One region of the Ruminococcus sp. 1001713B170207_170306_F1 genome, then DNA from elsewhere that is predicted to be linked to it. Evidence: predicted binding sites of a transcription regulator. Region 1 holds the regulator's gene; the other holds the start of a gene.
What was found. Region 1 encodes Rex, which represses fermentation and respiration genes when NADH is low (regulators of the CRP and FNR family bind a similar motif). Its sites were predicted from a motif close to ATTGTTAANNNNTTAACAAT; they were not measured.
Positions count from the first base shown of each region.

Region 2: I4V84_RS02395 (NmrA family NAD(P)-binding protein) is a predicted target of Rex. The motif match lies at 8,957-8,976, and genes of this name have one in related genera.

Region 1 is NZ_JADPEX010000005.1:92,926-106,977, forward strand. It holds gene I4V84_RS05145 (cupin domain-containing protein) at 1-250, shown strand, start outside; gene eno (phosphopyruvate hydratase) at 463-1,761, shown strand; gene I4V84_RS05155 (NCS2 family permease) at 1,990-3,366, opposite strand; gene I4V84_RS05160 (chloride channel protein) at 3,551-4,837, opposite strand; gene I4V84_RS05165 (S8 family peptidase) at 5,079-5,915, shown strand; gene I4V84_RS05170 (2-isopropylmalate synthase) at 6,092-7,483, shown strand; gene I4V84_RS05175 (NADP-dependent isocitrate dehydrogenase) at 7,538-8,743, shown strand; gene I4V84_RS05180 (ABC-F family ATP-binding cassette domain-containing protein) at 8,896-10,809, opposite strand; gene I4V84_RS05185 (redox-sensing transcriptional repressor Rex) at 11,088-11,741, shown strand; gene I4V84_RS05190 (NAD(P)H-hydrate dehydratase) at 11,821-13,365, shown strand; gene alr (alanine racemase) at 13,452-14,052, shown strand, end outside.
Region 2 is NZ_JADPEX010000002.1:150,374-161,772, reverse strand. It holds gene I4V84_RS02435 (DUF262 domain-containing protein) at 1-691, shown strand, start outside; partial or broken gene I4V84_RS19765 (transcriptional regulator) at 1,046-1,177, opposite strand; gene I4V84_RS02430 (hypothetical protein) at 1,416-1,787, opposite strand; gene I4V84_RS02425 (hypothetical protein) at 1,797-2,237, opposite strand; gene istB (IS21-like element helper ATPase IstB) at 2,255-3,016, opposite strand; gene istA (IS21 family transposase) at 3,009-4,532, opposite strand; gene I4V84_RS02410 (hypothetical protein) at 5,115-5,840, shown strand; gene I4V84_RS02405 (MFS transporter) at 5,910-7,115, shown strand; gene I4V84_RS02400 (helix-turn-helix domain-containing protein) at 7,178-8,749, opposite strand; gene I4V84_RS02395 (NmrA family NAD(P)-binding protein) at 8,999-9,943, shown strand; gene I4V84_RS02390 (aminomethyltransferase family protein) at 9,964-11,313, shown strand.

The DNA of each region.
Region 1 (14,052 bases):
GAGCCGCACACTTGCACAGAATGCGGCAGTGAGTGTTACCCTTTTCTCATTTGATAAAGGGGAGGAGATCAGTACACATGAGTCTGGCGGAGATGCATTTGTTACCTGTCTGGATGGTGTGGGGGAAATCACTATTGATGGTGTGAAGTACGAATTACATGAAGGTGAGTCTATTGTAATGCCTGCGAAGCATCCTCACGCAGTTATGGGAAAAGAGAAATTTAAAATGCTTCTTGTGGTAATTTTCTAGAGTATTTTTCAAATACGCTTTAGAACAGACAACTACTGAAAAATATTATCATGTAATCTTCTTGCAATCCCATGATGGTTAGTGTATACTAATCAATATAGTTAGGAATAGCTAACCTAACAGTGTAAATCATTTGGACTCCTTTATTATGGCAGAAAGACCGCTGGCATAATAAAAGGAGTTCCTTTGAAAATGAAAGGAGTATACATACCATGGATTACTTAGAAATTGAGAAAGTTATTGGAAGAGAAATTATGGATTCCAGAGGAAATCCCACAGTAGAAGCGGAGGTTTATCTGGTAGATGGAACTATCGGCAGGGGAGCTGCTCCCAGCGGTGCTTCTACAGGCGAATTTGAGGCTCTGGAGCTTAGAGATAATGATAAGGGCAGATACCTTGGAAAAGGTGTCACAAAAGCCGTAGAGAACATTAACACATCCATCAACGAGGTAATTTCAGGAATGGATGCATCTGACATATACGCCATCGACAAAGCCATGATAAAGGCAGATGGAACCAAAGACAAATCAAACTTTGGCGCAAACGCAATTCTGGCTGTTTCTATTGCATGCTGCCGTGCAGCTGCAACTTCTCTTGACATTCCGCTGTATCGTTTCCTCGGCGGCATTTCCGGAAACCGTATGCCGGTTCCAATGATGAACATTGTAAACGGTGGATGCCATGCACTTTCTTCAGGACTTGATGTACAGGAATTTATGATCATGCCTGTAGGTGCACCAAGCTTTAAAGAGTGCTTAAGATGGTGTGCAGAGGTTTTCCATGCCCTTGCGGCAATTCTGAAATCAAGAGGTCTTGCAACCTCTGTTGGTGATGAGGGTGGTTTTGCACCGGCTCTGAAATCTGACGAGGAAGCCATTGAGACAATACTTGAGGCTGTTAAGAATGCAGGATATGAGCCTGGAAAAGATTTCATGATCGCTATGGATGCTGCATCTTCCGAGTGGAAGACTGGCAAGCTTGGCGAGTACAAGCTTCCGAAGGCCGGCACTGTTTACACATCTGACCAGCTGATCGACCACTGGAAAAAACTGGTTGACAAGTATCCGATTATTTCCATCGAGGATGCTCTTGATGAGGAAGACTGGGAAGGCTGGAAGAAGCTTACCAAAGAGCTGGGAGATAAAGTACAGCTGGTAGGCGATGACCTGTTTGTAACAAATACAGAGAGACTTTCCAAAGGTATTTCCCTTGGATGCGGTAACTCCATTCTGATCAAGCTGAATCAGATCGGTTCTGTATCTGAAACCCTTGAGGCGATCAAGATGGCTCATAAGGCTGGCTATACAGCAATTTCTTCCCATCGTTCAGGTGAGACAGAGGATACTACGATTGCTGACCTTGCAGTAGCATTAAATACCTGCCAGATCAAGACCGGTGCTCCGTCCAGAACAGAGCGTGTTGCAAAATACAATCAGCTGCTCCGCATCGAGGAAGAGCTTGGAGATGCAGCAGTATATCCGGGAATGAGCGCATTCAATGTAAAACGCTAATGTTCCGCGAAGCGGTTACTGACTGCAAAGTGAACAGTAACAGATTCACGAGATGATTTCACAGATGTAATCTACCTTATACCCCCTTAAGTAGTGTTATAGAAAGATTCCCCTGCCAGGAAAGCGTGGTTCCATGGCAGGGGGATTTTTAGGATTATTTATTGCGATTTACAGGTGATATTCCGTGAATAATGTTACTGCAAACCGTACAATTATTTCATTCTGTTATTACAGGAATACATATTTCAGAACAAAGATAACAGCCAGTGCATACATAAGCGGGCTGATCTTTTTGTCCTTAGCTTTTCCGGTACAGACGTTGATGATAACATAAGAGATAACACCAAGTGCAATACCTTCGGAAATGCTGTACAGGAACGGCATTGCAATGATTGCGATAAATGCCGGAATCGCTTCTGTAAGGTCGTCAAAGTCGATCTTGGTAACAGAGGTCAGCATAAGGAATCCAACCACGATCAGAGCCGGAGCTGTGGCGAAGGAAGGAATCGCCAGGAAGATCGGGGAAAGGAACAGGGAAAGTGCGAACAAAATAGCGGAAACAAGTGAAGTAAGACCTGTACGTCCGCCCTCTGCAACACCAGAAGCGCTCTCAACAAACGTGGTAACAGTAGAAGTACCACACATAGCACCTACAGTAGTACCAACAGCATCGGAAAGAAGAGCACCTTTGATTTTTGGAAGCTTACCGTCTTTGTCCAGCATGTCTGCCTTGGAAGCAACACCGATCAGAGTTCCCAGAGTATCAAACATATCTACAAATAAGAATGCAAACATGATAACGATAAAGTCAAGTGAGAAAACTCCTGCGAAATCCATTTTCATAAAGGTAGGAGCCATACTCGGTACGGAAATTCCATTGGAAAAATCCGGGAGAAGACTGTAGAAACCTGCATCCGGATTTGGAACATAAAGTCCCACAAACTGACAGAGGATTCCAAGCGCCCATGTAATAAGGATGCCCCACAGGATACCGCCTTTTACATTCTTTACAAGAAGTATGCCGGTAACCAGTACGCCAATCAGGGCAAGAAGAACAGTGATTCCAAGATAATTGAAAGAACCATCTGACATGGAGCCCTTAAAGGAGAACATGCTTACCAGTGTGGAATCATTGTTTACAACGATCTTTGCATTCTGCAGACCAATAAATGCGATGAAAAGGCCAATTCCAACAGAAACTGCGTGTTTCAGTGTCATAGGAATGGAGTTAAAGATTGCTTCACGTACATTGGTAAGGGAAAGCAGGATAAAGATGATACCTTCCACAAATACAGCAACCAGAGCCTGCTGCCAGGAATAACCCATTCCAAGAACTACGGTATATGCAAAGTATGCATTCAGTCCCATACCGGGTGCCAGGACAAACGGGTAATTGGATAACAGTGCCATCAGGCAGGTTGCAATGAAGGATGAAAGTGCAGTAGCAGTAAAGACTGCACCGCGGTCCATTCCGGCAGCAGAAAGGATGTTGGGATTGACAGCGAGGATGTAAGCCATGGTCATGAATGTGGTAATACCGGCCATGATTTCGGTCTTCACGTCAGTGTGGTTTTCCTTCAGGTGAAAAAGTTTTTCAAGGTTCATAAATGTACCCCCTTCTTTTTACGGCAGCTTGTGTGCCGTTTTTTATATTTTACAGGAATGTTTTGGATGTTGCTTTGCCACGCCCGCAACGCGGATTCCTGCAAATTTCAGGTAGTGAACATTTGACAGAGGATAGAGCTTCGAAAAAATCTCTGCAAAATGAATATTATCATTTCAGGGCTTATCACATCTTTGTGTGTTTGTTTATATATCTGGCTTTGTATTTAGAATATACAATTGTCTGATCTTTATACAGTCCATAATATCCGGAAGCCGCATAGCTGATAGAAACGGCGATCAGATAGAAGGACACTCCCTTAAAGCCAAACATTTCAAAGGCAATCAGAATAGAAGTAATCGGGCAGTTCGTCACACCACAGAAAACAGCAGCCATTCCGCAGGCTGCGCAAAGGGAGGGAGAAAGCCCTATCAGCTGTCCTGCCATGCATCCGAAAGTGGCGCCTACGCAGAATGACGGAACGATTTCGCCTCCGCGAAAACCAGCCTTCATAGTCAGTGCGGTAAGGAGCATCTTCCAGAAGAAAGCCATATAATCGGTGTCTCCGGTCTCCACTGCTTTCTCAATAAGCTCAGCACCGGCTCCCATATAATCTGTAGTTCCAAGAATCAGTGTAATAAAAATAACCAGAACGGCACCGGCCACTACCCGTGCATATTTATTAGAAAAAAACCGGCCGTAGAATCTGGCTGTCTCATTTAAAATAATACAGAAGACAATACTGATCACTGCACATCCAAGGGCTACCACGCCCATTTTCAGCCCTGTTTCCAGGGAAAGTGCAGGAATATTTACTACGTGAAAAGCTTCCGGCGTAACGCCCATACCAGCCGCAAAACGGGATGCGATCAAAGATGCGATCATACAGGGCATAAGAGCCGTATAATACATAACCCCTACACTGACCACTTCCAAGGAAAAAACAGCTGCAGCCATTGGTGTGCCAAATAGTGCAGAGAAAGCAGCACTCATACCACACATAACGATCACATGACGGTCTTCCTCATCAAGATGGATCCATCTGCCAAGAAGATTGGCAATGCTGCCACCCAGCTGAATAGCTGCACCCTCACGTCCTGCTGAACCACCGGCAAGATGTGTCAATGCAGTCGAAATAAAAATCAGCGGACCGGATCTCCAGGGCACATCATCCTGGGAACGGACTGTAGAAAGGACTTGATTCGTGCCGCCATCGTCTTTTCCGAATTTCTCATAAAGAAATACGATGCAAAGTCCGAACAGGGGCAGGAGAAAAAAGGTCCACAGATGTGCCTTGCGGTAACCGGTCACTGCCTTCAGCACAAAAGAAAACAAAGTACTGAAAGCTCCCGCTATACATCCTACCACCACTGCCAGAAGCAGCCACTTAAGCAGGTTCCCCATGTCACGTCTGATAGCTCCGGAGTAATAGCGAAATTTTTCCTCCGGAGTCTGCCTGTTGTCTTTTTCCATAGTATTTTCGTCCTCTCATGTATAGTTGTGACTTACTCCGTTTTGTCACGTGAAATAATTGTTTGATATTACTGAAAAATTCCTTTTATAAATACGAATTTATGCGTATTTTTATTATACTATATACGCTCAGAAAAAGCGACAAAAATTTTTGAGAATTTCAAAAATTGTCTATAATTTTAAAGCAGATTGGAAAATGGAAACATAATTTATTATAAGTTATTTTTTATCGGGGAAAATAATGGAAAAATCCTTTTATACTGGAAAAGGAATCGGTGTGTGTATTCTGGATACCGGGATTTATGAGCATATAGATTTTACTGGCAGGATCTGGGCTTTTTATGATTTCCTGGCTTTTAAAAGGCGGCCTTATGACGATAATGGACATGGCACCCATGTAGCCGGGCTGGTAGCAGGAGATGGCACTGCTTCCATGGGAAAATACAGAGGCGCAGCACCTGGCTGCGGAATCATTTCCCTGAAGGTGCTTGACCGTTATGGAACGGGCAGTCAGGATGACGTGCTGCGGGCTCTTCGGTGGATTCGGGAAAACAGGCAGCAGTACAGGATCCGGGTGGTAAATATTTCTGTGGGAACTACCTGTAATTCAAAAAGAAACCATGCCAGGCTTCTGGAAAGTGTGGAGCAGCTGTGGGATGAAGGAGTGGTAGTGGTCACAGCTGCCGGAAACCAGGGACCAAGGCCGGGCAGTATCACAGCTCCGGGAAGCAGCAAAAAAGTGATCACAGTGGGCTCCAGCGATTTGTTGGAAGGGCGCAGTGCTATTTCAGGGAGAGGACCAACGGCGGAATGCGTGTGCAAGCCGGATATTGTGGCGCCTGGAAATAAGATCATGTCCTGCGTGCCTGGAAAACCTTATTCTTATGGTGTGAAAAGCGGCACCTCTATGTCTACGCCTCTGGTGACAGGTGCTATTGCTTGTGCTTTGGAAAAAAATCCTGCACTTACCAATACGGATATCAAAACTATGCTGATGAATAGCGCAGAGGATATGGGACTGCCTCAAAACCTGCAAGGGTGGGGAAAATTTAACCGCAGAAAGTTTCTGAAAATGTAAAAGCAGCCAATTGTGTGAAAAGGATTTCTGCTTAAGTGATTTGAAGAAATGTACGAAAAAGAATACACAAACTTTGATAAAGAATTATCACTTTACAGTATAAAAGCACTTGACGAAGTCGCTTTAAGTGAGTAAAATGGACAGCAAGAGTTCCAAGAGATGAGGAGGAAATATCTATGGAAAACAGACGTGTTTCTATGAATCGCCACACAAACCTGCTTCAGTTAGAGGAGCATATGTATCCGCTTGTGGATGTTGCAACTCCCAATGTATTCCGAAATCTTTTTCCATATTCTGAAGTACCGAAGATTGCATTCAACGACCGAGTCGTTCCACATCATATGCCAGATGACATCTGGATCACCGACACGACATTCCGTGATGGCCAGCAGTCCAGAGCACCATACAGCACTGAGCAGATCGTAAGGATTTATGATTACCTTCATAAGCTAGGCGGACCGGAAGGAAGGATCCGTGCTTCTGAATTTTTCCTTTACAGTAAGAAAGACCGTGATGCTGTTGAGAAATGTATGGAGAGAGGCTATGAGTTCCCTGAGGTTACCAGCTGGATCCGTGCAAATAAGAAGGACTTCCAGCTTGTCCGCGATATGGGTATGAGAGAGACCGGTATCCTGGTAAGCTGTTCCGATTATCATATTTTTTATAAGATGAAAATGACACGTAAACAGGCGATGGAGCATTATTTAAGCATTGTAAAAGAATGTCTGGAAATCGGTGTTTCTGTCCGTTGCCATCTTGAAGACATTACACGAGCTGATATTTATGGCTATGTTATCCCATTCTGCCTTGAGCTGATGAAGCTTCGCCAGCAGTACGGCATTCCGGTTAAGGTTCGCTGCTGTGATACCATGGGCTACGGTGTTAACTATCCTGGTGCCGTGATCCCTCGTTCTGTACCTGGTATTATTTATGGTATTATGGTTCATGCAGGCGTTCCTTCTGAACTGATCGAGTGGCATGGACATAACGACTTCTATAAGGCAGTCAGCAACTCCACAACAGCATGGCTGTATGGTGCGTGTGGTGTTAATACTTCTTTGTTTGGTATCGGAGAGCGTACCGGAAATACACCTCTTGAGGCAATGGTATTTGAATATGCACAGCTTCGCGGAAACCTTGGTGGTATGGATACAACGGTTATCACAGAGCTTGCTGAGTACTATGAGAAAGAGATTGGCTACCACATACCGGAAAGAACTCCCTTCGTTGGAAAGAACTTCAATGTAACAAGAGCTGGTATCCACGCCGACGGACTTCTGAAAAATGAGGAAATCTATAATGTATTTGATACCGAGAAATTCCTGAACCGCCCGGTTGAGGTTGCCGTTTCCAATACTTCCGGAGCTGCCGGAATCGCACACTGGATCGACAGCCATTATCGCCTGAAGGGCGACCAGAAGGTTGATAAGAACAGCGAGCTTGTAAAGCTGATCAAGTCCTGGGTTGACCAGCAATATGAGGATGGCCGTGTTACTGTGCTTTGTGATACAGAACTTGAAGCAATTGTAGCAGAGACTTGCCAGAGACTTGGAATTACGTTAAAATAGGGTTGCTGCGGACATAGTTCACAGTTACCACAAAACATATACTAGGAGGTAATAATGGGTAAAATTCAAATGCAGACCCCTCTTGTTGAGATGGATGGGGACGAGATGACCAGAATTCTGTGGCAGTTGATCAAGGATGAGCTTCTTCTTCCTTTTATTGATCTGAAGACAGAATACTATGATCTTGGACTGGAATACAGAAATGAGACTGATGACCAGGTAACTATAGATGCAGCGGAAGCCACCAAGAAATACGGAGTTGCTGTTAAATGTGCCACCATTACCCCGAATAAAGCCAGAATGTCTGAGTACAATCTGAAGAAAATGTACAAAAGCCCTAACGGAACTATTCGTGCAATCCTGGATGGAACTGTTTTTCGTGCTCCCATTGTGGTAAAGGGAATCGAGCCATGTGTGAAGAACTGGAAGAAACCTATCACCATTGCCCGTCATGCTTACGGCGATGTATATAAGAATGCCGAGATGTACATTGATAAACCAGGAGATGCTATGCTGGTATTCAAAGGAGAAGACGGCGAGGAGAGAACGGAGCTGATCCATCACTTTGATACTCCAGGCGTGATCCAGGGTGTTCATAACCTGGACAAATCCATTACCAGCTTTGCAAGATGCTGCTTTAATTATGCCTTAGATACGAAACAGGATCTGTGGTTTGGCGGTAAAGATACCATTTCCAAAACATACGATGGCAAATTTAAAGAAATTTTCCATAATATTTATGAAGCTGAGTTTAAGGCAAAATTTGAGGCCGCAGGCATTACTTTCTTCTATAGTCTGATCGATGATGTAGTAGCCCGTGTAATGAAAGCAGAAGGTGGATTTATCTGGGGCTGTAAGAACTATGACGGGGATGTTATGAGTGACATGATTTCCTCTGCATTTGGTTCTCTGGCAATGATGACTTCTGTACTGGTTTCTCCGGATGGATATTATGAGTATGAGGCAGCTCACGGAACTGTACAGAGACATTACTATCGTCATCTGAAAGGAGAGGAGACCTCTACCAACTCTGTAGCAACAATCTTCGCCTGGACCGGTGCTCTGAGAAAAAGAGGTGAGTTGGATCAGAATCAGGAGCTTATAGAGTTCGCAGATAAACTGGAGAAAGCAACCCTTTCCACTATCGAAGGCGGACAGATGACCAAAGACCTGGCACTGATTACTTCTTTAAAAGATGTAAAAGTCCTTAACAGCCGCGAGTTTATTCTTGCAATCAGAGAGAAGCTTGAGGCCATGTAATAAAACAGACAGCTTTAATAAGTTGTTTAAAGTAAAAATGTTAATATTGTTATAAAAAACAGGAACGGTTTCGGATATTTATATTCGAAATTCGTTCCTGTTTTTGAAATAAATATGAAATGTAAGGCTCAAAAGAGCAGGTTACTGGTAATTTATGCCAGCTCCTCCCATTTCTCATAAAGCCCTTCCAGTTCTTCTGCTATAGCAGCTTTTTCCCGGCTGAGCTTCGTGCATTCTGCCACATTCGTACAGATATCTGGCAGAACCATGGTTTCATCAATTTCTTTATCCCTTGTTTCCAGTTCTTCAATCCGTGCTTCCACTTTCTTCAGCTCATTTTCCCGTTTTCTCTTCAGAGCCTGTTCCTCTTTCTGCTGCTGCCAGGTGAGTTTGGTTTCAGAGACGTTTTCCTTAACTTCCTGAGCTGCGGTCTCCTGAGCAGGAGCATAAATCCGGGTCATCTCCTCCTTCTTTTCCAGGTAGTAATCATAATCACCGATATAATTGACAATGGCCTGGTTGGTCAGATCCATAATGCGGGTAGCAGTCTGGTTAATAAAATAACGGTCATGGGAAACGTAGAGGACAGTTCCTGTGTAGCTGTTCAGTGCTTCCTCCAGAATCTCCTTGGATGCAATATCCAGATGGTTGGTAGGCTCATCCAGTATCAGGAAGTTGGCTTCTGAGAGCATCAGCTTCGCCAGGGAAACACGGCCACGTTCACCACCAGAGAGAGAGGAGATCAGCTTAAACACATCATCTCCTGTAAAAAGAAAAGCAGCCAGCATATTGCGGATTTCAGTCTCAGTGAGAGTCGGATATGTGTCTGATATCTCCTGGAAAATAGTTTTCTCCATATGCAGAACATGGTGTTCCTGATCATAGTATCCGATCTGAACCTTGGAACCCAAGGCAAAGCGTCCTGCATCAGCATCCACAATTCCATTGAGAATCTTCAAAATTGTGGTCTTACCAGTACCATTGTTGCCAATCAGGGCAACACGCTCCCCACGTTTGATTTCAAAATTAATATCTGTAAACAAAGTCTGTCCTGGGAAAGCCTTGGAAAGTCCTTCTACAGTAAGTACATCATTTCCACTGATAAAACGTGGTTCCAGGGAAATACGCATCTGGTTATCAATTTCAATTGGTTTCTCAATGCGCTGGATCTTGTCCAGCATTTTTACACGGCTCTCAGCACGCTTAATGGATTTCTCACGGTTAAAGGAGCGGAGCTTGGTGATAACAGCCTCCTGATGTTTGATCTCTCTTTGCTGGTTCAGGTAAGCCTTGTACTGGGCGTCACGTAGCTGCGCTTTTTTCAGGGCATAAGCGGAATAGTTGCCTTCGTACATTCTCATCTGGGCAGCCTCGATCTCCACGATCTTGGTAACTACCTTGTCCAGAAAATAACGGTCATGGGAAACGATAAATACAGCACCCGGGTAGTTGAGAAGATAGGTCTCAAGCCATGCAATGCTCTCCATATCCAGATGGTTGGTAGGCTCGTCCAGAAGGAGAATATCCGGTTTGGAAATCAGAAGCTTGCCAAGTGCAACCCGGGTTTTCTGACCTCCGGAAAGGTTCTCAATCTGTTTGCCGTAGTCTTCTTCTTCAAATCCAAGACCTTTTAAAACGCCTACGATTTCACTTTTATAAGCGTAGCCGTTTTCCAACTCAAACTGGTGTGTCAGGCGGGTATAGCTGTTCATCAGGCTCTCAAGTTTGTCGCCTGCTACGTATTTCATTTCCTGTTCCAGAGAACGGATCTTGTCCTCCATATCCAAAATGTACTGCTTGGTGGTCATCAGTTCTTCGTAAATGGTGTGATGACCGTGGATATCCTGGTACTGGGCCAGATAACCGATCTTCTTATCCTTGGCAATGACCACCTGACCGGAATCCGCGGAAATCTCCTCCATGATAATACGAAGAAGAGTTGTTTTCCCCGCACCGTTATTGCCGATGAGAGCGGCCTTTTCCCGTTCTTCTATGTGAAAAGAAGCATCCTGCAGGATCACCTTTTCCCCAAAAGATTTGCAGATGCTCTGACATGATAAAATCATAAGTTCCTCCTTAAAAAGGCGGTTCTGTATACACAGAAACAGCATTATTAGAATGTTCAATAGTATATTATACTTGAAAAATTTATTTTTTGAAAGAATAATTGTCAAATCACAAAAAAATTTGCAAAAATTTGTAATTCTGCACAACTTTAATTGACAAGAAAATAACATTTCGGTATAATTGACATAGTGTTACGCGGGCTGCCGTTTACAGGTAATGTTCCGCGATGCGTTTTTAGCGGAAAAATACAGGCAGCGGAAACAAGGAGGGGAACATTTTGGATGCAAAAGAGATCTCAAAGGCGGTAATTAAGAGATTGCCAAGATATTATCGCTATCTGGGGGAGCTGATGGAAGAGAAGGTGGAACGTATATCTTCCAACGACCTGAGTAAAAAAATGCATGTGACTGCTTCACAGATCCGACAGGACTTAAATAATTTTGGCGGTTTTGGACAGCAGGGATATGGATATAATGTAGAATATCTTTATACAGAAATTGGTAAAATACTGGGTTTGGACACCATTCATCCCATGATCATCCTGGGCGCAGGTAATCTGGGACAGGCACTTGCCAATTATGGAGACTTCGAAAAACGTGGCTTCCGTCTGGTTGGAATTTTTGATATAAACCCGGTTCTGGAGGGGATTTCTGTTCGCGGGATTGAGATTCGGATGATCAACAGTCTCCCGGAATTTATCAGGGAGAATCAGGTGGAGATTGCTATTTTAACCCTGCCGAAGAATAAGGCCAAGGAGATGGCGAAGGTTCTTATTGACAATGGAATCAAGGCAATCTGGAATTTTGCCCATACAGATCTTGACGCCCCGGAGGATGTGATCGTGGAGAATGTTCATCTGTCCGAGAGCCTGATGGCTCTGTCTTACAACTTAAGCCAGTATCGTAACGAACATAAAGAAAACAAAGAATAAAAGTCAAAGAGGACTGCTGCTTGTCTCGCTGAAGGATTTACAGGAGACCGGGCGGCAGTTTTGCATTAGGAGTGGTCTTATGAAAAAAGTTGTAACCTGCAGTCAGATGAAGCTGCTTGACCATGGCACCATTCATAATATGCATGTTCCCTCTCTGGTTCTCATGGAGAGGGCAGCACTTGCCACAGCAGAAGAGATCCGAAAATATCTGGAAAAGAAAAACGGTTCTGGAAATTTGAAAAAAGAACGGATTCTGATCGTCTGCGGATCTGGCAATAACGGAGGTGACGGCATTGCCATTGCAAGACTTCTGCATCTGGCAGGGATCCGTTCTGAGATTTATCTTGCAGGAAATCCGGATAAAATGACAGAAGAAACCCGACACCAGTGGGACATTGCCATGAGCTACCAGGTACCGGTAATGAATAACCCTGTATGGGATGAATATACTGTTATAGTAGACGGAATTTTCGGCGTTGGACTCTCCAGGGAGATTACCGGGAATTACAAAGAGATAATTGACCATATGAATGAAGCTCCTGCATATAAAGCAGCGGTGGATATTCCGTCTGGCATTCATGGAGATACGGGAGCTGTTCTTGGAACTGCTTTTGAGGCAGATCTTACCGTAACATTTGCGTATAAAAAACGTGGGCTTTGTCTATATCCGGGAAGAGCTTATGCTGGCAGAACTGTGGTGGCGGATATTGGAATTTATGACCGGGACCGTGATGGCAGTGAGCTTGCAAGCAAGGCTGCCTGGCATATAGAAAAATCTGATATGAAAACTCTTCCGGCAAGAAAACCATGGGGAAATAAAGGAACATTTGGCAAGGTTCTTCTTGTGGCGGGTTCGAAGGGAATGTGCGGAGCAGCCTGTCTGAGTGCCAGTGCAGCACTTCATGGAGGTGCCGGGATGGTGAAGATCCAGACTGTGGAAGAGAACCGGATTCCTTTACAGAGCCTTTTGCCTGAGGCAATGCTGACCAGCGAATTTGATGAGGAAGCCAATAAGAAAAATTTAAACTGGTGTGATGTGCTGGTGATCGGTCCAGGACTTGGAACAGAAGGCTCAGGAAAGGAAAGAATGCTTTGGTTCCTGGAAAACGGAGCAAAAGCAGGAAAACCTGTTATACTGGATGCAGATGGTCTGAATATTCTGGCAATGCATCCACAATGGATGAAATTCATAGGGGAACAGACCATTCTCACACCCCACATGGGCGAGATGAGCCGTCTTTGCGGCTTGAATGTATCAGAACTAAAGGAAGACCCTGTAGCCCGTGCTTATCAGTATGCAGAGAAAAGTGGCGGTGTTCTGGTACTGAAAGACGCATGTACAGTAGTGACTGACCGGAATGAAAAGCTGTATCTGAATCTTTCTGGTAATTCGGGAATGGCCACAGCAGGAAGCGGAGATGTGCTTTCCGGTATTATCGCATCTGTTCTCTGCATGTATTTAAGCTGTGAGGAAGAACGGGAGCTTTCCTATAAAGCTGCCATGGCGGTGTATATTCACGGTCTTTGCGGTGATATTGCCAGAGAGAAAAAAGGATCTCACGGCATGACGGCGAAGGATATGATCGAAGCCCTGCCGGAAGTTTTGAAACTGGCAGAAGTTTAGAGTAAAGGATGAGAATTGTGACGTACATTTTGCAGAACGCCTTTTGAGGCATGCTCTGATAAATTTAGAAAATCGAGGAAAATGTTATGGAAAAATACAGCAGAATCAAAGCATTGATTTCTCTTGATGCAATCAGATATAATTTTGAACAGATGAAGAAGAACATAAAAGAGGGAACAAAGATCATCGCAGTGATCAAAGCGGATGCATATGGTCACGGTGCAGTACCTATTGCGAGAATGCTTGAGAAATTTGATTATATATGGGGATTTGCTGCAGCTACAGCCCAGGAGGCATTACAGCTTCGAAGAGCTGGGATCACAAGACCGATTCTGATCCTGGGACTGGTATTTGAAGAATATTATAAGGAACTTGCCGAAAATGATGTGCGCATGGCCGTCTGTGATTATGAGACAGCCAAAAAGTTTAACAAAGCTGCTGAAGCAGCGGGCAAAAAAGGTCTGATCCATCTGGCTGCGGATACCGGCATGACCAGGATCGGATTTAAGGACAGCGAAGAGAGTCTGGAGGAAATCCGCAGAATTGCAGCTCTTCCCAATGTGGAAATTGAAGGTTTATTCACTCACTTTGCAAGAGCAGATGAATACGACCGTACCCCGGCAATGGTTCAGCTGAAACGATATCTTGATTTTGCGGATCTTCTGGAAAAAAATGGAATCCATATTC
Region 2 (11,399 bases), on a different contig from region 1:
CCAAACGAGAATAGCACTTTTGGCATTGTATGATATAAAGGAGCGTAATTTAGTATCTACAGATCAGTTTAAAAAAGCAATATTAACAATAGAAAATTTCCATTTTGCATTTACAGCAGTTTGCTCAATGAGAACAAATAACTTGGAGACGATATATTCTCGTTTTGCTATCGCGTTGCGAAAATGTACTAATAAATCAGATACGAGCAGGGTAATTGATGAAAAATTGATTATACCACTTAATAAATTGTATCCAAGTTATGATGTGTTTGTTGTAAAATTTAAAGAGTTGTTTTTTACAAAAAAGGATGAGCCAACAAATGTTAAATGCAAATATGCAATTTACAAATTAAATTGTTTTCTTAGTGGCAAAGATGTTTTTGAGGATGATGGAAGTATAGAACATATTCTGTCAGAAACAAGTGGCGATCATGCTTTGAATATAGGAAACTTAATCCTTTTGGAAGGAAAAATAAATGGTGATGCAGGACAGAAAAGTTATGTAGAAAAAATTCCTTATTATCAAAAATCTCAGTATGCGTGGGTAAAGAAGTTTATAAAAGCAAATAAGGATTGGGATGAAAGTATGTTTGAAGGAAGAGCAGAGAGGTTGGCAGCAGTTTATTATAAAGAGATATTAAAGAGAGAACTTCCAAAAGGTAACATGATTCGGGTAGAAGATGTTGTTTAATAGCTTACTACGCTGATTAATTGATAACATTCCCCTGATAACAAATTGATAACACCGTTCAGTACAGCCTATGGATTTAGGACAGTGGAATACATATAAAACCAGATAGAACCATAATTCCTATACAAAAGTGTATAGTGATAAGATCTTATTTGCGAGTTTGAATAATCCACACAATCATAAGATGCCAGTATTTATGCGGGTCGCAAACAAATTTGCTTAGTGACTGGCAACAAAATGGCAACATTTTGTGATTATTCAAAAGATAAAAATTTTATTTCATAACGTATATAAAGAAACCTACTGATTTTCAGAAGTAAAAAACTGAATATCGGTAAGGTTTTTTCTTTTCTCTTATTTTTCTTTTTTAGTCAATTCTTTTACGAGGTAATCACTCAATTCTTGAGATGGTACCTTGGCATGTTTCTGGTAAGTATCCAGTTCCGGATACTTATATCTCCATTCATCATATTCTTCCTTGCTGATTAGAAGAAGTTGCAGCGGAACTGGGAGTTTCCAAGTCTTATGCTTATAAGATTGTCAAACAGCTAAATGAAGAATTACAGAAGCTGGGTTATCTTACGGTGTTGATTGTCAAGTAAAATTGACCCACTTTTACGTTTAATTCTGACCCACCTGAATTCAGAAATCACCTGATTTTCAAGTGGGTCATTTCTGTATGTAAATCTGATTTTTTACACTGTGAATTGACCCGTCAAGCGCATCAGCTGAACGGAAGTTCAGCATCCGGATCCATTACCGGATCACTCCATTCAGTATTTATGATTATGCTGTCTGAAACAGTATCATAATCCCCGCGAAGCTCCCTTAATTCTTGTTCTCGTTCTTCTTCTGAAAGACTCATCCGCCATTCATACATTTCATCCTGGAAACGCATTGCGCTGACAAAGTCCATTGGGCATCCGTTTTCGCTATAAATATAGTCTCCGTTATCATAGGGGCTTCGTCCACTGGCTACCCATTTTTCTAATTCACGTAACTCATCTTTCGACATGGTTATTTCTTTTTTGTATTGTTTTAACTGTTCCTGCAGGAATTCTCTGTGCTCCGCAGGCACATTTTTTCTAAATCTCATATCTGCCTCCTAATTAATGAGCACCTGATATCCGTCAGTCTGCATTGAACTTTTATCGATCAGTATTCTTTTGCCGATTGGATCCAGCAATACATACTTACTGAGTTCCAGTAACCGGTCACTGATCAGGGAATGTACCATGTTCTCCATGGCTTTTATACGGTCATTTCGATTTATAGCTCCTTTAGATCGGTCAGATGTTTCGATTTTATTTTCACAGAGCATCTCTAAATTTAAAAATATATCATCTTCCTTACGGCTGTCTGATTCAAAACGGTCAGTATCATAGTTATATCCAAGACTCTTGTCTGCTTTCATCCTTTTCATAACACAAGTTGGATTTTTGATCTCATAACAGCTTCGCATTAGGTCATAGGCGGCTGTTTTTCCCTCTGTATTGTAAACTTCTATGATCTGCGGATATTTATCCGGTGTGATTTTTATACTCATTTCTATGCCTTCCTTTTTTAATACTCAGTTTTTGGACCTTTGACACGATAGCTGTCACCCGTTATACTTATGACATGGCAATGATGGACCAGGCGGTCAAGGATCGCTGCAGCGGCCAGCTTGCCGGTGAATAGTTCATCCCATCTGCCCATGGGCAGGTTTGTGGTGATAATGAGGGAGCTTTTTTCATATCTTTGGCGAATGATCTGAAAGAAAAGGCTCTCTCTTTCTTTATCCATTTTTAAATATGACAGTTCATCGATGATCAAAAGCGGAATCTTACTGATCTGTTTCAGAGTTTCTTTCAGATATCCTTTCTGCATATCCTCATACAGCTGATCGACCAGTTCTTTTGCATTCACAAAGAGAACCTTATATCCGGCTTCACATGCATTCCGGCCAATCCCGGTGGCGATCATACTTTTACCGACTCCCGGCGGCCCAATGATTATGATATTTTCATGGTTATCCATAAATTCAAGTCTGCCCAAAGATTGAATTTTATCCGCATCCAGGTTTGGATTGGAGCGGTAATCAATGTCAGACAGCCGTTTATCAGAGTCGAAATTAGCTGCATCTGTCAGGCGTTCAGCCTGTCGGCGTTTCTTTCCTGTTTCCTCCGCTTGTAACAGCATGATCAGGAAATCTTCATACGTCATAGACTGTTCTGAAGCTACACGTATAAGTTCCTGATATTGTTCGCGCATATCGACCAGTTTAAACTGTTTCATTCTGGCTTCTATATAAGCTGCGTTTACAACACTTGTTTCACTAGGCATTTACCGTTCCTCCTACATTCTGTTCATAGTAATCCAGATCCCGCAAAAGTTTTGAATCATCGTCACGGTATTCTCCGGTTTTACACAGAACTTCCGTTCTCTGTTCAGATATCTCAGGAAGAGACAGCCGGCCTGCATTGTAAGCTTTGAGCAGTTCTTTAAATGACAGGATGTCCATAGAATCATGCTGTATTGCATATCCAATAAAACGATTGAGGGTATCTGTATCATAAAGTTCTTCGAGCAACATGATCTTTCTTGCGTAATGTGTGGGCTGGTCAAACTTTTTCCCGGCTGCTTCCAGATAAGCCAGACCATTGCTGTATCTGGCAGTGAATTCCCTTCGTATCTGCGGAATCGATGTTGGCGCCTTTGGTGCTACATTTTTATAGTGCTCCGAATTTGTCAGGATTTCATGCTTGTTACGTGATGCTTCCAATTTCATGACATAGTTCTTTTTTCTGTCATAAAGCTCGATTCTGAACCCATAGATGATCCTGAAATACATGGTTTTGGCTGCAAAGATATCAGGAACGCTATACTTATTTCCGCCAATGCTGATATAACAGTCAGGACTGATGATCCTGCTTTCCAATTCCTTCAGTCGATAACGACGGTCTGGCAATGGCAGCAACAGATCCCGTTCTTCCTGAAGATAATGTATGTTTGGAATTCTTTTGGTCGTTGTGTGTGTTTCATTACACCAGGACTCAACGAAATCTTTTCCACGACGATTCAGATCTTCCATTGAAGCAAAGTGGTTTCCCTTTATGAATTGTTCTTCGATATAGTTGAAGGGTCTCTCGATCTTTCCTTTCTTGCGCGGCCAGTAGCAGGGACATGCATTAAGTTCTGTTCCCAGATGTCTTGCCATAAGCAGGGCATGGGGATTATAACGGATCTCCATTTCGTTCCTTGGATTATTTTCGATGACCAATGCTGTTGGATTATCGATCAAAAGCTCCAGTGTTACTCCACCAAGATCTTCAAACAGTTCCTGAATTGCTTCATAAATGGCTGCCGCATCTGCCTTTAAAGAAAAACAGACTGCTTTCTTTCTGGATGCTGAAAGTATCATTGAAAAACAGTAAACAGTTATGATCACGCCATCAACAGGGACATTATAAGGTGACCAGTCGAACTGAGCCTGATCTCCCGGAGGGCTTTCATGCCTTACAGTAGCTTTGGAACTGATGTGGTCTTTGATATCCTCTTCAATTTTTGACAGATACCGGTAAACAGGGCCAATGCTTCCTGTATAACCTCTTGCTTTCAATTCTCTAAAAATCCGTGTTCCATTGAAAAGAAACGGTTCGCATCGCCATTCGATGATCTGTTCTTTGAAACCATCAATCTTGCTCTTATAAACTGTCCGTTTATACACCGGTGCTTCTTTTTCTTCTAAAAGACTCCTGACAGTATTTCTGGACATTCCAAGTATTTTTGCAGTTGCCCGTTTTGATCTTGTCTGTTTATAAACTCGCTGAACAGCTGCCCAATCTTGCAAATCATACACCTTCTTTCAAACCTCCTCTCTTGTATTGGTGCATACAGAGAGAAGTGTATCGTTTGCTATCAGGTGGGTCAATTTTCCTCGTTAAAACTGGGTCAGTTTTAAGTATAAATCAACATACGGTAGTTGGCAGAGTAAACACTAATTATTTCCGCAAAAAAGTATGTTACAGCGAAATGTAAGAGAAAGAGAGGAGAATTTGTATGAGTATTTACAAAGATAATGTCACTGGGAAGTGGCGAGTGGTCTGTTTTTTGCAAGACCTTTTTGCATAAAATTGCAAAAAGGTCTTGCAAAAAACATAATCGGGTTAAAAATAACGAAAAAGGTATTAGTAGTTGAATCATATAACCAATGACAAAGATGATCAATCATTTTAGAATATAAATATCAAATGTGACTGTTCAGGCGCCGACGGTTAAGAAAATTTGAGTAAATAATTGTGATGCAAGATTAAAAAAGTGGGATTATTTCTTATCATTACAACAGCAAGATTTCACTGGGCTTTATCAACCCGGACTATGCAAAAGAGGGAACAGAGCTGGGAATGATTTGGGGTATTAGCGGAATAAGGAGGAAAGTGTAGTGGAGGATTATATTGGAGCGAGAGTAGATTATGAGCCCAAGTATAAAGATGTTTTAACCTATTTTCAGAATATTGGGAATCTTTATACTTGGGAAGCTGATCCTTGGTATGAAACTTGTAAATCGTGGGCAGAAACATGTTATATTCATGCAGGGATTAGTGGGGCTGAAATTACATTCCAAGGAAAAGATGCACAGGCGTTTCTCTCAAAACTTTGTATGAATAACATTAGCAAATGGAAAAACGGAAAACATAAACATTTGGTTATGCTTGATGAAGAAGGATTGATAGCAGCTCATTGTCTTAGTATGAAAGACGACGATAATACATATCGGATTACGGCTGCACTTCCATTTGCAGCAATGAAACTGTTGGAGACTGGTGCTTATGATGTGAAAATGACCATGCGTGATATCTTTGTCTTTCAATTTTCAGGACCAAAGTCATTAACAATTATAGAAAAACTTACGAATACGAATCTTCATGATCTAGCATTTTTGCAATTTCGTAAGGTAAGTATTCCGGGACTGAATATTGAAGTGGAAGTGAACAGGATTGGGATGAGTGGAACACTTGCATATGAAATTCGTGGTTTAAAAGAAGATGGTCCCAATGTATATCATGGAATATGCCAAAGAGTGCGAAGAAGTGATTGTAAAATGGGGCGATTATGGAAAGCGTATAAAGGATATCCGTGCAGTAATTGCAAAATTTCCATTAAATGATCTGGTTGAGAATAAAAATTATGATATTAGTTCTTGTCCGTATGGCTTTGAAGAATGAAGGGAGTTTCCATGAGTAAAAAAAATAGAAAATGGCTGGTATTTACGATTATGTGTCTTGCATATATGCCGGGAAGTTATGCACAATACCAGTTATCCGTGTATGCCCCGGAACTAATACAATCTTTTGGACTTACAACATCGCAGTTTTCATCTTTATTTACGGCGCCTATGATTGTAGCAATTTTCTTGAGTTTTGTAGGAGGAATGATTTCTGACAAGGTTGGTTCAAAGAAAGTCATTAATATTTCATTTGTTATAGCTGGAATTGGAATGATTGGGAGAGTTTTTGCAAATAGCTATATGCCATTTTTTCTTTGCATGGCATTAACCGGTTTCTCCAATATGTTTGTCAATATTAATGCATCCAAGATTACTGCAAGTTGGTTTGAGCAGGAAAAGCTAGGAATTTTGATGGGCATATTTGCATTTTGCGGACAACTTCCGGGAGCCTTTGCGACAGCAACGACGGCGGTTTTGTTTGATAGCAGGACATCTGCTTTTATTGTATCAGCAATATTCTGTATTAGTGTATTTGTTTTATGGTTGCTTTTTGTGAAAGATAAGCCAGAGGATACAATGGAAGAAAGGGAGAAGATAGATCAGGAAAATCAACCTTCCATTGGGGATTCTCTTAAGGTAGTACTTTCTAATAAAGGTGTATGGCTGGTTTCTATTTGCATTATGATGGCTCTTGGCAGTACGGTAACTTTATCCACTTTTATGCCGATGGCATTGCAGACCATGTATGGAATAGATATGAAAGTATGTGGTACGATTGCATCTATGTTGACATTGGGAAATTGTATTGGCTCTATTACAGGTCCCATTGTATTCTCTAAAATCAAAAATGTTAAAGTGTTTGTATCAGGAGCTGCCGTGTTGAGTTTTGCCGGAATTATTATGTGTTGGAGATTTCCGTCCATATTCGTTTTACACATACTGGTTCTTTATACTGGAATTATGCTTGGAGCGTCAATGCCTATTTTCCTTTCCGCACCGGTTTTGTTAGAAGGACTTGGAACTAAATATGCAGGAAGTGCGGCGGGTGTCATCTCTACATTACAGCTTCTTGGAGCTGTTTTGATTCCAACTTATATCTTAACACCGATTGCGGGAGAAAATTATAGTTTGTTGTTTATGCTTGCATCCATATGTATGGTAATTATGTTCCTCTGTGGGCTGTTACTCCCTCAGTTTGGAAACAATCAAAAGTAAGAATCACAAAATAAATGCAAATCTTCCTATGTTGCAATGAAATTGCTGTCGCAAGCCAAATTTCAAGCATAGGAGGATGTCCAAATTAAAGTGTTTCGCAGATGAGGCAGGATATTAATAAATAGAGAAGCATATTTTTCATCCAGGTAATCCAGTGAAATATGGAGCAGGTCTTCGATTTTTCGTAGCCGGTAGATCAAGGTGTTTCTATGAAGATGAAGCGTCCGGGCAGTCTCCGCTATATTTCTTCCGTTGATAAGATAGCATTTTAAGTTATGAATGAGTGTGAGATCCTGCTCCATATGGCTTTGCCACAGGGATAAAACAGCTGGGTGGCAGAAGCCCGGCAAGGAGTTTTTTTCCTTAAGGACACCATATAAAACATGTAGAAAGGCTTCATCAAACCTTTGAATATGTTTTTGAGGCTCCAAAGGGTAAGATTTCATAAGCCTGCATTGTCCATATGCCATGGAAAGCTCCGTGAATCTAAAAAAACGGGTGCTTATATAGACCTTAAGGGAAAGCCGTTTTAGCAAATCCTCCAGTGCGGCGTATGATTTTTCATAATCAGGATCAAAATCCCGCCTGCGGCAAACCGCAACAATAGAATGTTCAAAATAGAGGACAACTCCATGAGGCAGAATGTTTTTTATCTGATGAATATAGGCAGACTGACGGGTATCCGAGACGTCAGATTCCGGAAGGGAAAATTGATAAAGATACCAAATATCCTGGTTCGTATAATTTCTGGCTTGGAGATAATAAGAGGTAGAAAGCTCATCTGCCGGATATCCCTGTAAAAGCCGTATAACATAATAGTTTTCTTCATCCTGCAAAAGAAAAGGCTGAATCTGGTGATTCATAGCAAGCTCTGTAAAATGAACGACTTCTAATAACAAAGCCTTTTGTGCTTCCGTAAAGGGACCGTTTATATCTGTCGTACCGAATGCTCCAAAGTTTTTTCCCTCAAAATAAAGCGGAGCGGTCAGAGAGTGATGGGATGGATCCTGACGAAAGACGCTGGAGATTAAGCGGTTTCCGCTGTGAATTTCCTGCATAACTCTCTGGTGTTCGTCAGGATATATGGATTCTGTCGGTGTAAAGCCGAAATTGATAACCTCGTCCCAGAGAGTTCCCTCGATTTTTTCCTGAAATTTCCCGGTATAATGCAGCAGCTTTCCGGTTGGAGAAAAAAGGGCAATCGGGTTGCAAAGAAAGGTGGTCGCATAATCAAGCAGATCTGAAACGTCTTTGTTTTCGATAATTATATTTAGGCATTGCTCATACCAGGCATAGTACTTATCAAAAATATCCAGAAACTCACGGAATACCTTATGAAAAGGCTCGTCCGTATATAAGATGGCGGCATGCTCCATCCAGGAAGGGTTTATCTGTCCCTCCCTTGATCCGGTTTTGGTACAGAAAATCAGGAACCGGGGCTTACGTATATCCCATTCCCTATCAAGGAAAGAGCTCTCTTGTGTTAAATACAGAAAATCATTATCGATTATTTCCATGGAATCATCAAGCATGCGGGCATGCCGGAATAATTGATCTAAGACCGTAGATTTATAAAAAACCCTGTATTTATCAGGAATCCAGTCAAGGATGACAGAAATGCTCATAGATTTCATTGCAAAAAACTCCTTTGGTTATTTTTGACGAAAAAAGACAGTATAAATGAATTATATAACTGATGACGGGAGATGGCAACTGCCTTACTATAAATATATAGGAAACACTGTTCAGGCGCCGACAGTTAGAGAGGAGATAATATAATTCAGACAAAAGGAGGGAGGCAATAAAAAGAGCTGAGGGAGCATCCTATAAAGGGGTATCGATTTTTTAATATTATAACTATATAGTTGAAAGGATTATTTTTTATGAAAAAGATATTGTTAAATGGAGTAGACGGGAATTTTGGAAGCAGATCAGCCCGTGTATTGCTGGAAAAATATCCTCATGAAGCTTTGATTTTTACGGCTCCAACAAAAAATGGTCTTGAAAAATACCAGGCAATGGGCATTGAAACCAGAATTGCCGATTTTAACAATGCGGAAAAACTGACGGAAGCATTTAAAGATGCGGATACAGTTATTCTGATCTCCATGCCATTCGTTGGACCGAAAAGAAGAGCGGCACATAAAATTGCAATTGATGCGGCTGTGGCGGCAGGTGTAAACAAACTGGTTTATACATCGATTGTAGGAGCCGGACATGAGGATATCAATGCTTACGAAGTAAACGATCATGTATGGACCGAAAGGTATATCAAAAAACAGCCCATCCATTATTTGATTCTTCGGGATTCCCAATATGCGGAAGCAATGGTCTCCACATTTGTGGAAGCAGTTGAAAATACAAACGGCATCATCCGCAATAACATGGGAGATGGGAAAATGGCATTTGTTTCGAGGGATGACTGTGCGCTTGCGGCGGCCTGTGCGGCAATGTCTGATTGGGAAGATCGAATTGTTGATATAAATGGAGCCGAGCTTCTGACAATTGCACAGTACATGGCAATCGCCTCGGAGGTTACGGGTAAAAAGACGGAATATCAATATATCAACGATGATGAGATGTATGAGTTCTTTGACTCCATCGGCGTTCCAAGGACAACGGAGGAAATGTGGGCGGACACGGCGAAGAACTTTCCATTTTGCTCAGATGGAATGGTGTCCTTTGGCAGGGCAATCCGTCTGAATCAAATGAGTACATTTACAGATGATTTTGAAAAGCTGACAGGGCAAAAGCCCATCACGGTAAGAGAAATGTTTGAAGATATGGAAAATCATTTAATCGGAACAAGAACATCTACAGATAATTAAAAACAGTAGGAGGACGAAAAATGGCAGAAATGATGAATCCGGCGCTGGAAGGCGCCACCTTATTGTTCCCACAGGGATCTTTTATTACGGCATATGCTTATACGGGCGTGGAGGATGAGATCAAGGCATATCAGACCAGCGCATGGATTGGAACGGCGCTTATGACATCCCCCATTTATGATGTATACGGACCGGATGCCGTTAAATTAATGGGACAGGTTTGTACAAATGATTTTACCACGCTGGGAATGAACGGCATACGCCATGCCGTAATGTGCAATGAGAAAGGTCAGATTCTGACAGACGGCGTTGTAATCCGTATCGGAGAAGATCGTTACAGAACCTACTGGCTTGATCCGGTGATCTCTTATTATGTCAATACATCAGATCTGGATGTGCATGGCGAAAACATGAGCGGAAAGGAATATTTTATCCAGATTGACGGTGAAAAGTCCTTAGAGATTCTGGAAAACGCATTCCAGGCTAATCTTCACGACATCAAATTCGGCAGACATAGAATCCAGGAGGTAAACGGAAAACAGGTACGCATCATCCGGCTTGGCATGTCCGGCAACCTTGCTTATGAAATTCACGGAGATATGGCGGATTATGCGGAGATCTATAATCTGGTATGGGCGGCAGGTGAAAAGCTGGGAGCAAGAAAGCTTGGGCTCCAGGCTTATAACATGTTTAACCATACGGAGGCCGGATTCCCGAATATCAATCTTCACTATCCGCTTCCGTGGCTGGAAACCAGCGAGAAAATGACAGAATATATGCGCACAGTGCCTCAGTTATCCATGTTCAATCTCAATCGAAGGCTTCTCGGAAGTGTGGGGGATGATCTTCAGGCTCGCTTTGTTACTCCCTATGATGTGGGATGGGATTTCCTGATTAAATACAATCATGACTTCATTGGAAAAGAAGCCCTCCTTGAAATGTCGAAAAAGCCCCAAAAAAAATGCGTAACCCTGGAGTGGAACGCCGAGGATGTGGCAGAAGTCTTTGCAACCATGCTCAGACCTGGGGAGGAACCCTGCGAGGATATTACCAAACCATGCGCTCTTGAATACTATTTCTGTGTCAGAGAGTTTGGTTTTGAGTACCGGGCGGATAAGGTGCTGGCTGCAGATAAGGAGATCGGGATCACAAGCGGAAAAATCATCTCTTATACCTATAACAGCATGATTTCTCTGGCCTTCATTTCCGCAGAATATGCCAAAGAAGGGACGGAGCTTGAAATACTCTGGGGAACGCCGGGAACCCGCCAGATGAAGGTTCGCGCAAAGGTTGCCAGATTCCCGTATAATCAGGATTATATCCGTAATGAAAAGCGGGATGTTTCGGATATACCTGTTTTTGAAAGATGAAACCGGAGATGATTACATAAGGAAAATAAAATTTATGTGTTCCCCTGCAGAGTTTTCAAGCTTTGCAGGGGATCTGCTGTTTACGG